2 regions of the Dermabacter sp. genome follow, and region 2 is predicted to be linked to the other one. Evidence: riboswitches for the same ligand, from Rfam matches in the RefSeq annotation. Region 2 holds a riboswitch; the other holds the start of a gene.

Region 1 (10,370 bases), on a different contig from region 2:
TATGCGTTCGCCGTTCTCTTCGTGGCATTCGGTCTCGCGGCCTTCCTTGAGAACCGATCGAAGGCAGCGCTCCTGTGGATCGGCGCACTCGTGTTCGTCAAGGAAGATCTGGGCCTCACCGTGATGATGCTCGGTTTCGCGATGGCGTGGATGTGGCGCACACCCGGGCCCGAAGCGGGTAGCCCCTCGCAGAGGCTCCGCGCGACGGTTGCGAGGCTAACGTCGGAAAAGAAACCCCGCTACGCGCTGCTGCTTTCGGCGTGGGGCCTCGTGTGGTTTGTGCTCGCCACGTGGGTGATTTTGCCGGCGCTGAGCCCCGCGAGCGCGTACGTGTACACGGAGAGTTTTGCGCCGCTCACGCAGGCTTTCACGCCGCTCGTAAAGTGGCAAACGGTGCTCATGTTCGTGGCGTTCATGGGTGTCGTGGGGGTCACGAGCCCACTTGCGCTCGGTCTTCTTCCGACGCTTGCCTGGCGGTTCCTCGGTTCCGTCGAGCACTATTGGACCTGGCAGTGGCACTACAACTCGTTCCTTATGCCGATCGCGTTCGCGGCGCTCCTTGCGACCCTCCCGCACATGCGGGGAGCTGCGCTCACGCATCTGGCTGAGCTTCGTGAACGCCCGCTCGCGCCGCAAAAAGCACAGCTGTGGACGAAACGCCTCGGCGTTGCCCTCTCGGTCCTGTCGACCGCGTATCTCGCAACCTCGCTTCCCCTCACGTGGATCGCAACCGGGGCGCTCAACCCGAACTCGGAGTTCGCCAATGCCGCTCGAGAGGGGCAAGCGCATGTGCCCAAGGGCGTGACGGTCGCGAGCGACATTCGCTTAATGGCCCCGCTCGTGGCGACAAACGATGTGCAGTGGATGCACGGCGAGACGAAGCGGGCACCCGAATGCGTCGCGGGCGTGTACGGGGCGCGCGAGCAGGAGCAATTCCCGGGCGGCTGGGCCGAGTGGGCAAATGCGAAGTGGACCGCGAATGCAAACGCAAAACCTGAACGACTCAACGGCGCATCCGTCATCACGAGCGCGCGCGAGCCGTACAAACTCGTGTTTGCGAACTCTTACGTGCAGGTCGCGTGCCAAGGCGGCCCTAGAAGCGAGTGAGTCCTAGCGGCGAGTGAGCCCTCGAGGTCCGCGGGCATCGGCGGAGGCGAGTGGCCCCGCGGCGAGCGAGCGAACCGACCAGAGTTTGAGCGGCGAATACTGCTCGGCGAGAAGCGCCGTGCGGATGCCGCGGCCGTAGGCCTCGTTACGCACGCTGCGATTGAGCGAACTGATGTCGCGATCGAGGAGGGCATCGATCGCACCCGCGGCGGCCCAGCGCATCGCGACGACCGAAAGCTCGATGTGCGAGTCAATGAGGGCGTGGCCGACGTTGTGAGCGGAGATGAATCGCAACCTCGGATTCGACGGATCGGATCCGACGTGGGCGCCGGGAATTTCGTCGGCTGCGAGGCGCGAGCGCCACAACGGCACGATCACATCGCGCGCCCCGCCCACAACGAGCGTGGGAGTCGTGATTGAGCGCCTCGCCGATTCCAGGTCAAAGCTCTCCCCCGTGAACGGCGGGAACTGCGCGGCGCGACGCGCGTAGACGGTAAGCGGGTCGAGCGGCTTGCCGTCGCTGGCCTCAGCGAATCCGAGTTCGGTCGCAGAAATGCGGCCAGCCAGGTCGTTTTCATATACGTAGGGCGTGGTGTTGAACCACTCGCGGCCGGTGATGATTTGGTGAATCGATGCCCACGCGAGCTGACCGCGCCCCTGCACGAGAAGGTCCACGAGATCGCGTACCGAGTTCACGCCTCCATACTCGTGGACGGCGGCGAGCACAACGCCGGTCTCATCGACGGGGACGACGCGCTGCTCGACGAGCATCCGCACGGCGCGCGCGATCGATTCGGTCGCGTCGAACGTTCCGCGCCAATACAGGTCACGCATGAGTTCGCGAAGGGCGCGCCCGTCGCGCACGCCCGTGAAGGGCGAATCGAGAACCATCGAGAACACGCGCTCCGGGTGGCGCAGGGCGAACCGTTGCGCGATGTAGGCACCGTACCCGGTTCCGTACAGCACCACGCGCGGCACTTGCGCGTGGTCGAGCACGGCACGCACATCGTCGAGCACGTTCTCCACACTCATCACGCCAACGGGAAGGTCATTGCCCTGTGCATCCGCGCGGCTCATGCCCACGCCGCGATGCTCCATCATGATGACGTCGAGTCCCTTTTTGACCATGTCGCGCCGCAGAATCTCGTACGGGAACACGCTCGCAACGCCCGGCCCGTCGGGAAGGACCATGATCGTGGGAAGATCGGACTGATAGCCGGCCCGCACATACCTGAGCGGGAATAGGCGCCCTTCGGAGTTCTCGAACTCCCGGTAGACGGTCATCACGTCATTACGGGAGGCGAGAAGCTCGTTCGCGGCAGGGCGGTCGTATAGGTCCATGCGCTCGGTTTATTTCTTTCCGACGGTTGCCCACAAAAAGGCGTGGACCAGTGCGTTCATGCGTGCCGCTTGCGCGTTGGAGGCGGCGCCGCCGTGCCCGCCTTCGACGTTTTCCCAATACTTGACGGGGGCGCCGAGCTCCTCGAGCGCGGCCGTGAATTTGCGGGCGTGGCCGGGGTGAACGCGGTCGTCGCGGGTCGAGGTGAGCACGAAGGTGGGCGGGTACTCGACGTCATCGCGCAGCAGGTGGTACGGGCTGAAGGTCTTGATGAAGTCCCAGTCGTCGGTGTCGGGGTCGCCGTATTCGGCCATCCAGCTCGCTCCCGCGAGAAGGTGCGAGTAGCGCTTCATGTCCAAAAGCGGCACCTGGATCACGACGGCGCCGAACAGCTCGGGGTACTGCGTGAGCATGTTGCCGGTGAGCAGGCCGCCGTTGGAGCCGCCGCGCACGGCGAGGTGCTTCGCATCAGTCACACCACGATCGATGAGGTCGCGCGCCACGCTCGAGAAGTCTTCGTAGACCCTGTGGCGGTTTTCTTTGAGTCCAGCTTGGTGCCATGCGGGCCCGTATTCGCCGCCACCTCGAATGTTCGCGAGCACGTACACGCCGCCCCGCTCAATCCACGCCTTACCGATCGCACCGAGGTAGTGCGGGGTGAGGGACACTTCGAAGCCGCCGTAACCATAGAGCAGCGTGGGGCGGGGTCCGACGGTTTCCTGGGCCTTCGCGATTTCGAAGTATGGGATGCGCGTACCATCGGTACTCTCAACGAAGTGCTGAGTGACCTCGACGCCGCTCGCATCGAAGCGCTCGGGCGTCGTCTTGATCGTCTCGATCTCGCCAGCGCCGTCTCCCTCACGGATGCCGTCGAGGCTTGCAAGCGAGAGGGTCACGGGCACGTGAAAATCGTTGCGGGTGATCCACACGTCGTTGCTCTCATCGGAATCGACCGCGGCGACGCTCAGCGAGCCGGTGAGCTCGGGATAGAGATCTTCGCGCTCCCAGCTGCCATCGCCGTTTCGGTAGTGCGCATCGAGGCGGTGCTTAACGTCGTCGAGCACCGTTACGACGAGGTAATCCTTTGTAATCGTGAGACCGTCGAGCGAGGTAGTGGGGGCGGGATCGAAGAGCACGTCGAAATCGCGGTTTCCCGCCATAAATGCGTCGAAGTCGCACGCGAGCAGGCTGCCGGCGGCGTACGTGTGGCCTCCCGTCACCCATTCGTTGCGCGGCCTCAGGATCGCGAGGTCGCGGTGGAAGCTCACGTCGATGTCGCTTGGGACGTCAACTTTGAGAAGCTGAAACTCGTCGCCTTCACGAGCCACGGCATACGTTGTCGAGGTGTAGAAGGTGTGCATGACCGTGACCCAGTCGCGTTCGAAGCCGGGGGTCTGGTCGTGGCTTGGGTAGACGAGCATGTCCTGCGCGTCGCCCTCAAACACAAGGGTGGCGTCGGAAAGGGCCGTGCCGCGTCTCCACACGCGCGCCTGGAGCGGGTAACCAGAATTGCTTCGCGTCCCCTCGCCGAAGTCAGTGCCGACCCACACGGTGTCTTCGTCGATCCACGAGACGAAGCCGCGCGCTTCGGGCCGCACGAAGCCGCCTTCGCTTTCCGGCACGAAGCTTCGGGTTTCGAGATCCCATTCGCGCGTGACGTCGGCATCGCTTCCCCCGTGCGAGAGGCTCACGAGGAAGCGACGATAGGGCGCGCCTTCGGCGGGACGCAGTGCGTGGGCGCCGTGCCACACCCAATCCTCGCCTTCGGCGACGTTGAGGGCGTCGACATCGATGAGGGTTTCCCACTCGGGGTTCTCGGTGCGGTAGGAGTCGAGGGTCGTTCGGCGCCACACACCGCGCTCATGCTCGGCGTCTGTCCAAAAGTTGTAGAGGAAGTCGCCCCGCTTCGTGACGCCGGGAATTCGATCACTCGCGTTGAGGATCTCGAGGATTTCCGCTTCGAGTTCAGCGGTGAACGGATCGGCGTCGAGGTCTTTTTCAGTGCGGGCGTTGCGCTCGCGCACCCAGGCAAGCTGCTTCTCACCGGTGATGTCCTCGAGCCACAGATGCGGATCGCTCATGGTGTCTCCTCTTTCCCACTGCGGTGATGTGTTCTGGAGCAAGCCTAGTCGCGCCAGCTCAAATAAGGATGCGCGCCTCAGGTTCGTCCATGGGCTGAGTCCAGAACAGCTCCTCGAAGCGAGTGGCCTGCCGGAACGCTTCGATCGCGCGTTCGCGTTCGGCTTCTCCCGCAGCATCGCACGCTTCTTCGACGAGCTGCACGGCCTCTCGAGAAATCCGTGTAAACGTTTCGTCGGCGTACGCCTCGACCCACGTACCGTAGGGGTGCCCCTCGAGCGCGCCCTTGCTTGCGTCAAGAACGGCAACTCCCGATTCGGCATAGATCCAGTAGCACGGGAGCACGGCCGCGGCGGCAACCGCGTACGTGTCGTAGGTGGCGCTCGCGAGCAGGAAGTTGCTGTAGGCCGCGGTGTGCAGGCTCATCCCGAGTCCTTCGACTCGGTGGGCGGCGAGGATGTCGTTCGTGAAGAGCTCTTCCTGCATCGCCTTTTCTTCGGCGATGGCGCCGACGGCTGACTTCGCCCAGAAGCGAAGCTCATCTGCCCCTGGCGCCTGGCGAGCGATAGCGGTCATCGTCTTTTGGTACGCGACGAGGTACTGGGCATCCTGCTGGATGTAAAACGTAAATTTTTCCGGATCGAGCGTGCCGGCGCCGAGTTCGGCGAGGAACGGCAGGGCGTCGATGCGCGCACGGATGTCTTTGGTTTCCTCCCACATCCGGGCCGTGTGCGGGCCCGCGGGCTCAATGAGTGCCACGCTCACACCCCCTGAACGGTAATGAGATGGTTGGTGGGGCCGTGGCCGCTCTCGGGAGTTTTCGAGATCTCCCATTCCTTCGCGTGAAGAATCGCGCTTTGGAGGAACTCGCGTGCACTTGCCACGACGCCGATGTCAGTCGCGTCAGCACCGCCCGCCACACGCGCGTACTGCGCGGCGATGGCCGACGAGAGGGTGCAGCCGGTGCCGTGCGTATTGCGCGTATTGATCATCTCGCCCGTGAGAACGTCCACGACGTTGCCGAGCTGCACGAACACGTCGACGAGCGCGGATCCACGAAGATGACCGCCCTTGACGAGAACTGACTTCGGGCCGCGATTGATGAGTTTGAGGCCCTGCTCTTTCATTTCTTCTTCGTCGGTCGCCGGGTCTTCGCCGAGCAACAGCGCGGCCTCGGGGATGTTGGGCGTGAGAACGTCGGCGAGCGGGAGGAGGCGATCACGGAGAATCTCCATGGCATCCTCCCCCATCAGCATGTCGCCCGAGGTCGCCACCATCACGGGGTCCAGCACGATCTTGCCGAAATCGCTGCGGCGCTCCTCGATGACATCCGCGATGACCTCGGCAACCTCGGCGTTAGGAATCATGCCGATCTTCGTGGCATCGACGTAAACGTCGTCAAGCAAAGTCGTGAGCTGCTCGCGCACGAAGGAGGCGGGCGGCGTAAACACGGCGTCCACGCCCTGCGTGTTCTGGGCGGTGAGAGACGTGAGAACGGCGCAGCCGTATGTGCCGAGCGCCGTGAACGTTTTAAGGTCCGCCTGGATGCCGGCGCCGCCGCTCGGGTCACTTCCGGCGATCGTCAGTGCAATGGGTGGGCGCATGGGGTTGTCCTCCTTGAAAACAGCTCGCGTATGAATCGGGCTGAAGAATTTAGAGCGGCTGGTTCATCACGAACTCGCGGCGCAAAAACGTCGCGGAGGTCGCGGGGTCCTCGGATCCGGCGATCGCCGAAACCACGCAGATACCGTCACAGCCCGTAGCTGCGACCTCGCTCGCGTTGCGAATCGAAATACCTCCGATCGCCACCGCCACGATACCGGCCTCGTGTGCACACGTGGTGAGAGAGGCGAGCTGCTCAAGACCCACGGCGGGGTCGGTATCGGTCTTTGTCGCGGTGTTCCAGATCGGGCCGATGCCAACGACGTCGGCGAAGCCCTCGGCGATCACACCCTCGAGCTGTTCGGCATTCGACACGCTCACGCCGATAATCGCCTCGGCGCCAAGGAGTTCACGCACCTGGGATGCCGGCATATCGCCCTGACCCACGTGGACGTCGAGACCGAGCTCTCGAGCGGCCTCCACTCGGTCATTGACGATGACCGTAATCTCCCGGCCGTGCTGCTCCCCCACCTCGCGGGCCACGTCGCGCACCTGGCGCGCAAGCTCGACAAAGGCGTCGTCATCAAGGTCCTTATCTCGCACCTGGATTACGTGGGCGCCGCCCTCGATCGCTTCGGCAACCTGGGCGGGTACCTTATCGGCACCGCCTGCCATCGCCGAGTCAGTCACGAAGTAGAGCGCCCAGTCGGCTTTCGCCGCGCGCTCGCGCGAAGCCGAGGCGTTCATGCCGACGCCTCGGTCACGCGCACGCGTGCGGCAATGTCGGCGCCGCTCAGCTCATCGAGCGCATCGATCCACGCGACCGCGAACGAACCGGGGCGCGAGGCGCGCTCACCAGCGAGCTGTCCGGCGGCACCGAAGTGCGCGTGGGCCGTGAGCACCGCGAGGGCCTTCGCATCGATGGGCGCGCAGGTGGCGTCGGAAAAACGAGATTCGAGTGCCGGAGCGATACTCACGTACCCGGCCATCGTGGCGCCGAGCGCACAGCCCGTACCGATCACGCGCGGCATGAGGTCATGGCCGGACTCGAGCCAGAGCGCGCGGATGTCGCCTTCGCGGTCCCACACGATGAGGTCGCGCTTGCCGGAGACGGCAACGACCGCGCCCGTACGCTCGGCGAGGGATGCGGCGGCAGGCAAGGCGTCGTCCACCGAATCGGTCGCATCCACGCCACGACCACCCGCGCCGAGGCCCGCGAGCGCGGAAATCTCCGACGCATTGCCGCGGATCGCCGTAGGCGCGAGCTCAAGCAGGCGGTGCGCGAGCGACGTTCGAACCTCGAGCGCACCGATCGCCACGGGATCGAGGACCCACGGCACGCCCGCCTTCACAGCCGCCTCTGCCGCGAGCGGCATCGACTCAACCTGGTGCGGCGCGACCGTGCCGGTGTTGACCAGCACGCCGCTCGCAATCTGCGCGAACGTGGCAGCTTCGCCGGGGTGATCGACCATCGCGGGGGCCTGGCCAGCGGCGAGCAACACGTTCGCGGTGACGTTTTGAACGACTGTATTCGTCAAACAATGCACGAGCGGTGTGGCCTCGCGCATGGCGTTCACGGCTTTGTCGATGCCGGCGGTGTATGACTGTGTCACGAGTGACATCCCTTCGCAGGTAGGTTTCCAGAGCAGGTTCGACGGGTTTGATCTCAGCCCTCGGGACCCGCAATCGGGCCCCGGGACACCCCGAGTCACGTCGTATAACCCTATCGCTACCTGGGTCGACACCTTCTGAGAGCCGCCGCAGTCAAGGAGTGTGAGAATAAGGGCGACGACATGAGACGTTGGCGAAAGGGAAAGGGACGCGCGTGAGCACACCCGATCAGAGCGACCCGGGCCAGGAGAGCCCGCACGAGCCTCGCCTGCCCGATTTCTCTGCGGGCTCGGCTGGCACGGGCAGCGGGAGGTCCGACGGCTCCGGGGCAAGCGGCGCTTCCGGATGGGGAGAGGATCCGAGCGGAGCCCTCAACGCCCAGCTCCATGACAGCAGTGAGGACAACAGCTCACGCAAAGTCGTCATCGGCATCGTCATCGGCGGTATCGCGCTCATTGCCGCCCTGGGCCTTTTCGTCTCGCAAGTCGCGATGCGCAGCATCGAGGAAGAACCCATCGCCAAAGAAGGCTCGACCGTTGGCGTCAACACCCAGGGCGACCCTAACAACAAAGAAGAGCAGCCCACGCCGGCCGCCCCGAACGAGCCGCCACCCGAAATCTTCACGCAGGCCCCCACAACGCAGTGCCTCATGTCCTCGAAGCCGACGGTGTCGCGCACCCAGAGCGGGAACACCATCAAGGGCGGAGGCCTCGAATACACGGTTCCCAAGAACTGGGACTCGGAGTGGTACCAGAACGAAAACGTGCCGTACCTCTACGACACGGGCGCCTATTCGAAGCAAGTCGAGTCGTTTTGGTACAGCGTCGTCACCGTGGGCCGCATCGAGTGGCAAGAAGATGTCGAGGGCCCCTACCCCGGCACCGAGCAGATGGCCATCGCCATGTTCCAGTGCTACGCCACACACTTCAACGTTGTCGAGCAGTTCGGCGACAACCCGAAGATCACGAACTACACGAGCAAATCGACGACCGTCGACGGAAGGCCCGCGTGGATCGTCCAGGCAACCTACGGTTTCGACCCGAAATCGAAGGGGATACGGCTGCGCACCACAAACGCCTCGATCGTCACCGCGATCGTCGTCGAGACTCCCAAGGGGCCAAGCGCACTCGTCTCCGACGTTGCCGCCGACCACCCCGAACACGTGAAGGGACTCGAGGAAGCTATCGCGACCCTCAAGGTCACCGAGTAGGCGTCGGATACTCGACTTCCCAAGAATGAGTTCGGCCCGAGCCCCTCAGGGCCCGGGCCGTTTCTTGCTGTGCGCGGTTAGTTGTCGCGCAAGATCGCGAGGATGCGGAGGATCTCCGTGTACATCCACACCACGGTTACGGCGAGGCCAAGGGCCGCCGTCCAGGCATAGGCTTTGGGGGCGCCGCTATCGACACCGTTGCGGATCACCTCGAGATCCATCACGAGGCTGTAGCTCGCGAGCGCCACGGCCACCAAGCCGATCACGACGCCGAGCATGCCCGTGCGGAGGTTAGTCACGCCGAGGAGGACGAGCACGAGGTTCACGAGCGTGAACACGAAGTAGGCACCGAAGGCGATGAGGAACATCTTCGTGAGCTTCGGGCTCGTACGCAGCTTCCCCATGCGGAAAAGAACGGTGATCGAGCCGGCGACGGCGAGAGTGCCAATCACGGCCTGAAGCACGATGCCCGGGTAGACCGTCTCGAAGAACAGGCTGATGCCACCGAGGAGCAGGCCCTCAAACACGGCGTAGGCGAGGGTGACCCACATGCTCGGCGTCTTCTTGAACGCGTTCACGAGAACGGTCACGAAGCTTCCGATAGCGCCAACGATCGCGGCGATCGACGCGAAAGCGAAGCCGATCTGGCGGCCTTCCTCCGTTCCCATCACGAGCGCCGTGACAGTCGGGAGCATCATGATCACGAACGCGACGGCGATGATCACGCCGAAGGTCGCGGTAATCGCGTTCATGGTGTTGCGCCATGTCATGCGGCCCGTGTCAAAGCCGGTTGCGGCCGGGCGGTTATACATGGCTTCAAGATCGGCCGGGCTGTAGCCGCCCTGCTGGGATTGGGGAGCCTGGTAGCCCGGCGCCTGCTGCTGAGGCTGGCCCCACTGTTGCTGGGGCTGGCCCCACTGTTGCTGGGTGCCCGGGGCCTGGTTGTACTCCGGTGCGGGAGCATAGCCGCCGGAATTACGGAAAGCGGGGCTGTTGTTCAAGATTGCGTTGTTTCGCGCCACAGGGTGTCCTTTTCTCGAGGGCATCGCTACGTGCCCACAGTCTAGTTACGGTTAATCCAACGACTTTCAGGGACGCGCTATTCCGCGCGGTGATGCGATTCGAGATAGGCATCGTCGGCCTCGAGCGCGACGCTCTCACCCGCCGCACCTGCCGCAATCGCCACCATCTCTCCCGTTTGCGTCCGCAGAATGCTCACGCCGAACGTCGTATCTTCGCTCTCGTCATTGAGGGCGTTGATGTCATGCACGCCATCGCGATCGATCCACAGACCCGCGAACGTCACAACCATGCCGAACAGGGCGAGGCCGCCCGCGAGGTAGAGCACCGCGGAAAACCCGAAGCCGGCGCTCAGAATGAATCCACCGAACATGACGCCGAGGGAGTTCGCGACATTGAATG
Region 2 (10,370 bases):
CGGCGATGAGGCCCCTCCAATAGTCACGGCGTTCAGGCGTGAGGCGGCCAAGGCCAGCATCGATCGTGAGCTCGCCGGTGAGAATTGCGTGACGAATAGCGAAGCTCCACAGGACTGCCGCCTCGATCGTCTCGAGGTCGACGTGCGTAAGCGTGTTGACGAAAACAACGGCGCGCTCGAATTCGTCCTCGCTCGCGAGGAGGTACGGCAGAACAACTGAATAGGCGCGCATGAGCCCGCCGTTGCCAGCGGTGTGATGCTGCGCTTTGTGTATCGCACGGGCCGCCTCGTGCATGTCACGGCCAGAGGGCACGCTGTTGCCGTGTGATTGCGCGGTCTCGAGGGCGCCGAGCAGCACGTTCGAGGTGAGGATCCCGATGTCGGGGGTTTCTCGCGACCACTGGTACCAGCCGGCGGCGATCGCGTCGAGGGAACTTTCGCTCGTGAGCGAATCACCGTGGATCTCGTGGGCGGCCGCTCGCATGATGACGATCGCCATCGCCGTGTCGTCGGTCCACTCCCCCGGCTTCCAGCCGAGCTGCCCGCCACCGGTCATGGCCACGTCGTCGGAATCCGCAATGGGAGGCTCGAATTCGTAGGGCGCTCCGAGCGCGTCGCCCGTGGCAGCGCCGAGTACCGCGCCGAGTGCGCGTTCGCGCTGCTGCTTGCTGAGGCTGTGCGGATCGTGCGGCCGTTCAGGTTCCCGGGCCGCCGTAGCCTCGGTTGAAGGGGCGATGTTCGACAATTTCAATCCCCTTTCGTTGCCGTGAAAACTCGTGCGGCGTGCGCACGGGCGGTGTTGGCGCCGCCCTGCGCACACCGGTCACGCCAGTTTAAGCCGCGTTTCTCGCATTTTCCTGTACCCAATGGGCAAATGCGCATCGGCTCACTACGCTTGGAAGGCGCATCCGGTACCCGGCTGACCAAGGAGATTGTGTGAGTACAGCGCCTGAGCCCGCCCACGACGTGGATCCCGGCACTGATCGTTGCTCGTGCGGCAGCGACCACGACCACGGCCCCACGGGCAACGACATCGTTCACGCGCTCGGGCGTGGTTTCGCCATACTTTCGCTGCTCACCCCGCTTCTCGCTCTCGTGCTCGCTGCAGCGAGTCTCGCGGCGACACCGACCTCAGCGGGCGTGGTGTTCCTCGGCATCGGCCTTGGCCTCGTTCACCTCGCTCTCATGCTTGTGGCGGGCGTGGTGGGAACTAAGAAGGGCGCGGCGATGACCCGCTCGCCATGGTTCCTCGTGGGCCGTGTGGCGATTGAGGAACTCGTGAGACTGCTCGTCTGCCTGATTGCCCTCGTGACCCTGAGTTGGCAGTGGACTGGTGCGCTCGGCCTGTGGATCGGGGTGGGAGCGATGCTCGTGTGGGCGGCCCTCGCGACCGTACAACTTGCCGCCTCTCGCCGGCGGATCACGCAACCCTCAGACTGGTCGAAGGAGACTGTCCTCAGCGTTCTCGACGGCGGCATTTCGGTGCGGCGCGCGATGTGCGTACGCTTCCTCGACATCGCAGGGTTATTCCTGTTCCAGCTTGGCGCCTGCACGCTCGTGACAGCGGCCCCCATCATGACGGTCGCGACGATCGTTCTCTCGATCGCCTCGGGCCTTTCAACGCTTATCGTGCAGAGCCTGAGCCCGCAGCGCCGCAAGACCTCTCCGTGGGCGTTCGCCCCGTTCGCTATCGGCATCGTGACGGCCGCGCTCGCGGTCATTTTCGTGCTCGCGCCAGGAATAGCCGCGCTCTCCTAAATTGCTCTGTCTCATCCTCGCCGACTCGGGTGGAGAAAACCGGGTGCGGAGGGGCGGTTCCGACGCTTGCTACGCGCCCATCGCTCCCGAGAACGCAACCATGGCGAGCGCCAGCAGGGCAATCCAGACGGTGCTCATGGCACCGAGGAGAACGGGCTTCCCGCCGACGCTGATCAACCTCTTGATTTTCACCCCGAGCCCAAGCGCGAACATCGCCGCCGCGAGGAGCCCGGTCTGCAAGAGCTTGACTCCCGCGAGCGCCTGCGGGGGCATGATGTGGAGCGAGCCGAGACCAACCATCACGAGGAAGCCCACGACGAAAAGTGGCACGACCGGTGGACGTTTTGTGCCCTCGCGCAGCGTGCCGCGCGAGCGTGCTGCGAGGGAGAGCGCGACCGCGACGGGGGCGAGGAGCACCACGCGCGTGAGCTTGACGATCACCGCGACCGAGAGGGCCGAGGCCCCGTAGGCTCCTGCGGCGGCGACGACCTGGGCGACCTCGTGAGTGCTCGCCCCGATCCACGTGCCGCCCGCGCTCTCTCCCATGCCCATCGCGTGCGCGGCAAGCGGCGCGAGCGGGATCATAAGGGTGCCGAATAGCACGACGAGCGCGATCGCGGTGGCGATTTCCTCTTCGTCAGCGTCAGCGATATCTTCAACGCCGGCAACGGCGGCCGCACCGCAGATCGAGAAGCCGCACGCAATCAGGATCGACAGTGGGCGGCTGATGCCCAGGGCGCGCGCCATGGCGAGAGTGCCGAGGATCGAGAGGGTGACGACGAGGATGACGCCCACGATCACACGCCAGCCGAGCGAAAGGATGTCCCCTACCGCGAGCTGCAAGCCGAGCAGCACGATCCCGACACGCAAGAGCTTCTTCGACGCGAACGTGATACCCGCGCTCCACGACTCCGGAATTGTCCAGATGTTCGTGAGGAGCGCACCGAGCACGATCGCGATGAGAAGCGGGCTCACTGCCGGCAGGGCACGATTCACAACGAGTGCAAGGACTGAAACGAGCCCGCACGGCACGAGTCCGGGCACGAGAGATAGTGAAGAGACGCGGGAAGAAGATGAAGCTGGCACGGCCTCATTCTAGGAATCCAGGCACGCTCGCTCAGATTTTCGGGACCGTAACGTGACACATCCACCCTTCCCAAACCGCGGATCGCTAGGGTGGAGGCAACCGTCGGACATTCCGATTTTCCCTATCCCGGAGGAGACACATGACCTCGCCCGCATCCCAGACCGGCCTCGATCTCACCCAGATTGATGAGTCCGTTCGTCCGCAGGACGACCTCTTCGGCTTCATCAATGGCGCGTGGCTCGCCTCGGCTGAGATCCCAGCCGATAAGCCGAGCTACTCGGAATTCATGCGCCTGCACGATCTGTCTGAGGAGCGCGTACGCGGCATCATCGAAAAGGCCGCGGCCTCGAACGCCCCGGCCGACTCGAATGAGGGAAAGATCGGCGCGCTCTATGAACTTTTCATGGACGAGGCTCGCTTGAACGAGGTGGGCACGCGCGACCTCGAGCCGCAGCTCGAGCGGATCCTCAGCCTCGCCGACCGTTCAGCGCTCACGAGCTTCACTGGCGAAGCAACGGCCCCCACCGGCATCATCGCTCTGTACGTGTGGACAGACGCCAACGACCCGGAGCGCTACCAGGCACAGATCACCCAAGCGGGCCTCGGCCTTCCCGACGAATCGTTCTACCGCGACGAGCAGTACCGGGCGATCCGCGAGGCCTACGTTGATTACCTCGCGACTCTTGCCGACCTTGCGAAGCTCCCGGGGCGTGCCGGGCTGCCCGAAGGCGATGCGCGTGCCCTCGCCGAGGCGGTCATGGATCTCGAGACCCGCATCGCGAAAGCGCACGTCGATGTTGTGCGCAGGCGCGACAGCGAGAAATCGAACAACCCGATGAGCGTCGCCGAGCGCGCCGATGCTTTCCCGAGCTTCGACTGGAGCGCCTACTTCGAGGGCGCCGGCGCGAAGGCCGAGTGGGTCGAAACCATCAACATCAACGAGCCTGAGTACACGGCGGCCATTTCGAAGCTGTGGTCGAGCGAAAGCCTCGAGAACCTCCGCGCGTGGCTCGCCCTCCACGCGATCGACGCCGCTGCGCCCTACCTGAGTGACGAGTTCGTCGATGCCCACTTTGCCTTCCACGGCGCCACACTTTCGGGCACCGCCGAGATCCGCGACCGCTGGAAGCGCGGCGTGAGCCTCGTCGAGGCTGCCCTCGGCGAGGCCGTCGGCGAGACATACGTGGCGCGCTATTTCCCGCCCGAGGCCAAGGAGCGCATGGAGCACCTCGTGGAGGCCCTCATCACCGCCTACCGCGAGTCGATCTCCTCGCTTGAGTGGATGACCCCGGCGACCCGCGAAAAGGCCCTCGCGAAACTCGAGAAGTTCACGCCGAAGATTGGCCACCCCGAGACCTGGCGGGATTACTCGAGCCTCACCATTGATCCCGATTCACTCCTTACCACCGTCGGAAACATCGCGACGTTTACCCATGACTACGAGATCGCAAAGCTTGGGCGGAGCGTGGATCGCGGCGAGTGGCACATGACCCCGCAGACGGTCAATGCCTACTACAACCCTGGCGCGAACGAAATCGTGTTCCCCGCGGCGATCCTTCAGCCGCCGTATTTTGGGATCGATGCGGATGATGCCGTGAACTTCGGTGGGATCGGCGCGGTGATCGGCCACGAAATCGGCCACGGCTTCGACGATCAGGGCTCCAAGTACGACGGTGACGGCGCACTCAAGAGCTGGTGGACCGAGGCGGACCGCGAAGAGTTTGAGAAGCGCACGCGCTCGCTCATCGCCGACTACGACGCGATGAGCCCGCGCGACCTCTCAGATGAGCATCACGTGAACGGCGCCTTCACGATCGGCGAGAACATCGGCGACCTCGGCGGTCTCACGATCGCGCTCAAGGCCTACCTCAATGAGGTTGGCGAAGCGGCACACGAGGTGGGGTCCGACGGTTACACGGGCATCCAGCGCCTCTTCCTTTCGTGGGGTGCGGTATGGCGCGGCAAGAACCGCGAGGCCGACGCCATTCGTCGCCTCGCAATCGACCCGCACTCGCCCATGGAGTTCCGCGCGAACGGGGTCGTGCGCCATGTTGACGCGTTCCACGACGCCTTCGGCGTGAAGGAGGGCGACGGCTTGTTCCTCGCTCCCGAGCGCCGCGTGAGCATCTGGTAGACGATGGCACACAAGCACGAGTACCTCACTCCGTATAAGGGCAGGGTGAGGCCGGGGCGGGTCGCGTGGACCCGCGTCATCCTCACCCTCGTGATCGGCGCGGCAATCTGCCTGTTCGTGTTGCTGACCTTTGGCGACCCCGGACTCGGCACCGCTATCCTCCTCGCGATCGGTTTCGCGGGGTATGCACTATGGGCGTGGATGCGCACGACGATCGGGTTTGTCGTAGACGAGCGCGGCCTCACACCGAAGCTCGGTGGTTTCCTCGCGCGGCCCACGTGGCCGCTCGAGATTTTCCGCACGGTGCAGATCCGCGTCGTTGCACCGGAACGGGTCGGCTCACTCGTGGGCAACATCGGGCTCGGGCGCGCCGAAGTCGCGGTTTCCCGCATGGATGAGGTGCGCCCGGTGGCGCCGCTCAAACCTCGCACGCTTGTGGGGCCGCAGGCCGACACGCGGTTTGCGGTCACCCGCGGCGGTGAGCTCGTGGAGATCATCGGCCGAGACGGAGGGGCATACCTGCTCAGCCCCGAGCACCCGTGCGAGGTCGCCGAGGCGATCGCGAAGGCCATCACATTTGCGCGCTGAGCGCTCGCGGCACTGCCCTCACCTGCCTGTACACTTGTGGGCGTCATCCAACAGACAGGGGAGCACCGACCGGTGCTGAGAGTGCGCAAAGGGCGCTGACCCTCGAACCTGATCCGGTTAGCACCGGCGTAGGGAGTCGGGATTTCTCGCATGCCGCGGCCACGCCGCTTCACGAGCATGCCCCTTCCGAGTGGAAGGAGTGGTGATGACTGATCAACGCACAGCGCGAGCGGGCTTTTCCGAGCGCATTAAGTACCGCACGATTGATCTCGTCGTGATCGTCATGGTCGGCGTAGCCTTCGGCGTCGCCTTTGCCGGCTACGCGCACCTGTACAACCTTGTGGCCCCTCTCACCGCGGTTTTCCCCCCGCTCGAGGGCCTCCTCACTGGCTTCTGGTGCCTTCCTGCTCTCGTCGCGATGTTGATCGTTCGCCGCCCAGGCGCTGCCTTCGGCGCGGAAATTATCGCGGCGTGCCTCGAGGCTCTCCTTGGCAGCCATTTCGGTGTCGGCGCGCTTATCTCCGGCCTCATCCAGGGCGCGGGTTTCGAGATCGCGTTCGCGCTCTCGGGGTGGGCGAGTACGAGCGCAGCGGTCGTGATTGGCGGCTCGCTTCTGTCGACCCTCTTCGAATGGCTTTACGAGATCACCGCGTACTACCCCTCGTGGTCTGCGGGCTACAAAGTCATGCTTCTCGTATTCTTCTGGATCAGCGCCCTCACGCTTCTCGCGGCTCTCGGGCGCGCTATCGTCACGGCACTCGCGAAGGCCGGTGCACTCAATCAGTTTCCGGTGGGCAGGGACTTTGCCGTCTCTCAAGCCCCGCGTGGCGGTTCTAGAATCGACGCATGATGACGACAGCTGCTCCTGATAACCATTCTGCTTTTCGCTACCGCACCATTGATCTTCTCGTTGTTGTATCAATGGGCCTGATCGCGGGCGTCGCGTTCTTCGCCTACGCCGCCGGGCTCGGCGCGCTCAAGCCCGTCTTCTCGCTCTTCCCGCCCAGTGAAGGCATCGCCGCGGGTCCGTGGGCTCTGCCGGCGGCGCTCTCGATGCTCATCGTCCGTAAACCCGGCTCGGCACTTGGCACGATGTGGATTGGCGCGATCATCGAGGCACTTCTCGGCTCGCACTTCGGGTGGACGGTGCTGATCTCGGGCGCGATCGTTGCGATCGGCTTCGAGGTCATGGGTGCCGCCACGAAATACGCGAAGCCGTCGTTTAAGTGGGTTCTCGCAGGCGCCTGGATCTCGATGGTTTTGCAGTGGATTTGGGAGCAGTTCGTGTTCTTCCCGAGTTGGGCCATGCCGTTCCGATTCGCCCACCTCGCACTGTTCATCATTTCTGGCGTCATTCTGCTTGCGTTGCCGGCGCCGGCAATCGTGCGCGCGCTTGCGAAGACCGGGGCTCTCGGGAATTTCGCACCCGGGCGTGAGGAGGCCGCACAGCGGTGAGTGAGAGCCCGACGCTTGCCTCCACCCGCCGTGCCGTGGGTGTGGGGATCGATGACTTCACCTATACACCACCGGGGCGTAGGGCCCCGGTTCTCTCTGGCCTTTCCCTCCAGATTGCTGCGGGTGAACGCGTTCTTCTCACGGGTGCGAGCGGCTCGGGAAAATCGACGATTCTCAAGGCCCTGAGCGGCCTCATCCCCGAGGACCCACCGGAAGGGGTCGACCCCTCGGCACCACTTCCCGAAGCATCTCCCGTGCCGGGCGTCGCCCTCATGGTGCAAAATCCCGTCCACTCGTTCGTGGGCGCGACGACAGGAATCGATACCGCTTTCGGCCCGGAAAATGCGAGCGTTGATCCTGCACGCATGCCCGCAATGGTGCGCGATGCACACGCCGCGGCCGCGTTTTCCTCTCCGCTCGATGCCAACCCCTACCACCTTTCTGGTGGGCAGCAGCAGCGCCTCTCCCTCGCGGGCCTGATCGCCACGGGTGCCGGGGCAATCGCTCTCGACGAGCCGCTTGCAATGCTCGACGCCAAGACGGCACTCGCGGTACGCGACGCCATTTGCGAAGCAACCGAGGGCCTCACCCTCGTCGTTGCGGATCACCAAGTGGAGCTCTGGCGCGCCCACGTCGACCGCGTCATCCGCATAGGTGCGGGCGGTCAGATACTTGAGGACGCTCCCGCGGGGGCATGGCGCGCGGACGGCTCTCGTGGCGAAAGTGCGCTCGGCAGCGAACAAAAATCGCTGCGAGGAGGCAGCGAGAGGGTCGCTCTCATTGACCTCGAGGTTCCCGCGACGCTCGAAGGCCGCACTCTGTTTGCCGGCCCCGTTCACGTCGAGCTTTACAACGGAGAGCTCGCCGCGCTCACGGGTCCAAGTGGCATCGGCAAGTCCACCTTGATCCGCTACCTTCTCGAGGAGACCCGCGAGCGTACGGGTAGGGGTAAGCGCGCAGCGAAGAAAGCGCCGTTTCGAGCCGCATGGCTCCCGCAAAACCCCGAGCAGAGCTTCGTCGCCCGCACCGTCCTCGACGAGGTGAAAGCTGGCGCCGAGGATCCGAACGACGATGAGGCCGCACGGGCGTGGCTCGAGGCGACAGGCCTCGCTCACCTCGAATCCGCCGGCCCCTTCACGCTTTCAGGGGGTGAGCAGCGTCGCCTCGCCTTCGCGACGGCACTCGCCTCGGGCCGCGACATTCTCGTGCTCGACGAGCCGACTGTGGGCCTCGACGACGCGGCGTTTGGTGCGGTGGCTGAGCTCATTGCTCGCGCACTCGTCAGCGGCCGCGCGGTCCTTGCGGCCACGCATGACGAGCGGCTCGTGCGCGCGTGCGACCGAGTCATTGCCCTCGAGGCAGCGCCGGGGCGTGACGATCTCCGAGAGAGTATCGCGTGCAAGCAACCGTCGGACCCGTCCCCCGCTCCCCCGATCCCGCGCGTTCCCCACCCGCCGCGCGCCGTCGCTGCCGATAAGCTCAATCCACTCACGATCCTCGCGATCGCCGCTTTAGCCTTCGCGGGATCGTTCGGAATGCACACGCTCGCGCCGACGCTCACGGGCACCATTCTCACGCTCACGCTCATCCCTCTCGCCTGGCGCACTCCAGCCCGGCTCATGACGCGCCTTGCACCAATCGTGCTCGCGGCGCTCACCATCGCGTGGTCGGCCGGAATTCTTTCCGGCAGGCCACTCGGCGAACTGTCGACATGGCAGAGCGCCGGCGTCGAGGGCCTGAGAATCTTCGCCATGGTCGGCCCCGGCGCGATCCTTCTTGAAGGTCTGGACCCGACCCGCTTCGGTCAGGCTCTCGCCCAAAAGTGTCATGTTCCCGCGCGTTTCGCGGCAGCAATGAGTGCGGGCCTCGCGCGGCTCGGACACGTGTTTTCGCAGTGGGGCGACATCGTCTTTACGCGCCGCATCCGCGGCATCCAGCAGCGCAACTCCTTCGCACTCTACGCCGGTGCAACGTTTGCGCTTCTCGTCTCGACGCTGCGCGGCGCGGAGATCCAAGCGCTCGCGATGGACGCGCGCGGTTTCGCGACGGCGCAACGGCGCACGTGGGTCCATAGTGCGCAGTTCACGTGGCACGATGCGTGGGGCGTGGGACTCGGGATCGTCCTGCTGGCCGCGCCCATCATCGCTACGCTTGTGGCATGAGTGAAAACACCGCGCCCCAGCCCGGCACCGACGCCGACGCCGATGAGGCCGCCGCACTCGCGCGCGCCCTCATGGACGCTGCACGCGAGGGGAACCTCGAGATTCTCCGCCCCGCTATCGAGGCGGGAATTCCCCTCAACATGCAAGATGCAGACGGCAACACCATGCTCATGCTTGCCGCCTACCACGGCCACGCGGCACTCGTGAAGCTGCTTGCAGAGCACGGCGCGGACGTCGACCTTCTCAACGACCGTGGGCAAAGTCCGCTCGCGGGCGCCGTATTCAAAGGCTTCGACTACGTGGTCGAGGTGCTCGTTGAGGCCGGCGCTGACCCGGATGCGGGAGTGCCCAGCGCGCGCGAGAGCGCTCGGTTCTTTTCCCGCACCTACGACTTCTGAAGGCGAGTTTCCGCGCGCGCTAGCGCAAGCGCGCCTTCGAGCGGCGAGGCAGCCTCACGCACGTCGAACCCCTCGCGTTCGAGCGCATAGCGCATGAGATCCCCAATCGGGCCGCGAGCGGTGAGGACACTACCGGCGAGAACGACACTCACGGGTGAATTGCCGCGAAGAGGATCCGCGAGCACAAGGGCCCCCTCGAGGAGGCTGTCCACGGCTTGCGCGACGATCTCGCGCGCGACCTCGTCGCTTTCGCCCTCGCCGAAGTGACCGAGCTCGGTCACGATCGGGGCGAAACGCCCGTACTCGGCCGGGGTCAGGTCGTAGGCTTCACGGATGAGCGCTTGGCGCGGGTCGAGCTGGGCCGCGGTGTCACGTGGGTTGAAGCCCAGCGCCGCGCATACACGGTCGGTGAGGGCTGTCGAGCTCCCGCGCGCGTCGAGGTCCGCCGCCACTGCCTCGAGAGCGCGCTTTCCGAGCCACACGGCTGAGCCGACGTCTCCTAGCAGCCATCCCATGCCATCGCGGCGCACCGACTCCACGCCCCGCACATAGCTCACGCTTGCCGCGCCGGTACCTGCGAGAACGAGAACGCCGGTGGGTCGTGACGCGGATGCCGGGAAGGCACTCGCGAATGCCGTGCAGAGGTCATCGACGACACGAACGTTGGCGGGATCGACCTGGATGTGGTGAGAGGCCGATTGCGAGACAACGGCCTCACGCACGAGCGCCTCGATGCGCTCGTGGCGGGCGGGCCCCGCTCCAGATATGCCGAAGACGGCCTTTTCCAG

What was found. A riboswitch is a leader RNA that binds a small molecule or an ion and turns the genes downstream of it on or off. The one in region 2 is predicted to bind thiamine pyrophosphate.
Region 1: linked by a shared signal. The riboswitch ahead of thiM (hydroxyethylthiazole kinase) and the one ahead of E6X30_RS03810 (ECF transporter S component) in region 2 are both predicted to bind thiamine pyrophosphate.

The regions. Positions count from the first base shown of each region.
Region 1 is NZ_JAWFZC010000003.1:136,957-147,326, reverse strand. Features, by position in the region: gene E6X30_RS04960 (DUF2079 domain-containing protein) at 1-1,107, shown strand, start outside; gene E6X30_RS04955 (alpha/beta fold hydrolase) at 1,111-2,448, opposite strand; gene E6X30_RS04950 (prolyl oligopeptidase family serine peptidase) at 2,458-4,527, opposite strand; gene E6X30_RS04945 (TenA family protein) at 4,586-5,284, opposite strand; gene thiD (bifunctional hydroxymethylpyrimidine kinase/phosphomethylpyrimidine kinase) at 5,287-6,129, opposite strand; gene thiE (thiamine phosphate synthase) at 6,179-6,874, opposite strand; gene thiM (hydroxyethylthiazole kinase) at 6,871-7,749, opposite strand; TPP riboswitch at 7,732-7,843, opposite strand; gene E6X30_RS04925 (hypothetical protein) at 7,953-8,948, shown strand; gene E6X30_RS04920 (Bax inhibitor-1/YccA family protein) at 9,026-9,970, opposite strand; gene E6X30_RS04915 (MFS transporter) at 10,048-10,370, opposite strand, start outside.
Region 2 is NZ_JAWFZC010000002.1:129,219-139,588, forward strand. Features, by position in the region: gene E6X30_RS03785 (ADP-ribosylglycohydrolase family protein) at 1-745, opposite strand, end outside; gene E6X30_RS03790 (hypothetical protein) at 937-1,758, shown strand; gene E6X30_RS03795 (putative sulfate exporter family transporter) at 1,828-2,844, opposite strand; gene E6X30_RS03800 (M13-type metalloendopeptidase) at 2,985-4,979, shown strand; gene E6X30_RS03805 (hypothetical protein) at 4,983-5,567, shown strand; TPP riboswitch at 5,614-5,719, shown strand; gene E6X30_RS03810 (ECF transporter S component) at 5,773-6,417, shown strand; gene E6X30_RS03815 (ECF transporter S component) at 6,414-7,022, shown strand; gene E6X30_RS03820 (ATP-binding cassette domain-containing protein) at 7,019-9,184, shown strand; gene E6X30_RS03825 (ankyrin repeat domain-containing protein) at 9,181-9,582, shown strand; gene E6X30_RS03830 (N-acetylglucosamine kinase) at 9,570-10,370, opposite strand, start outside.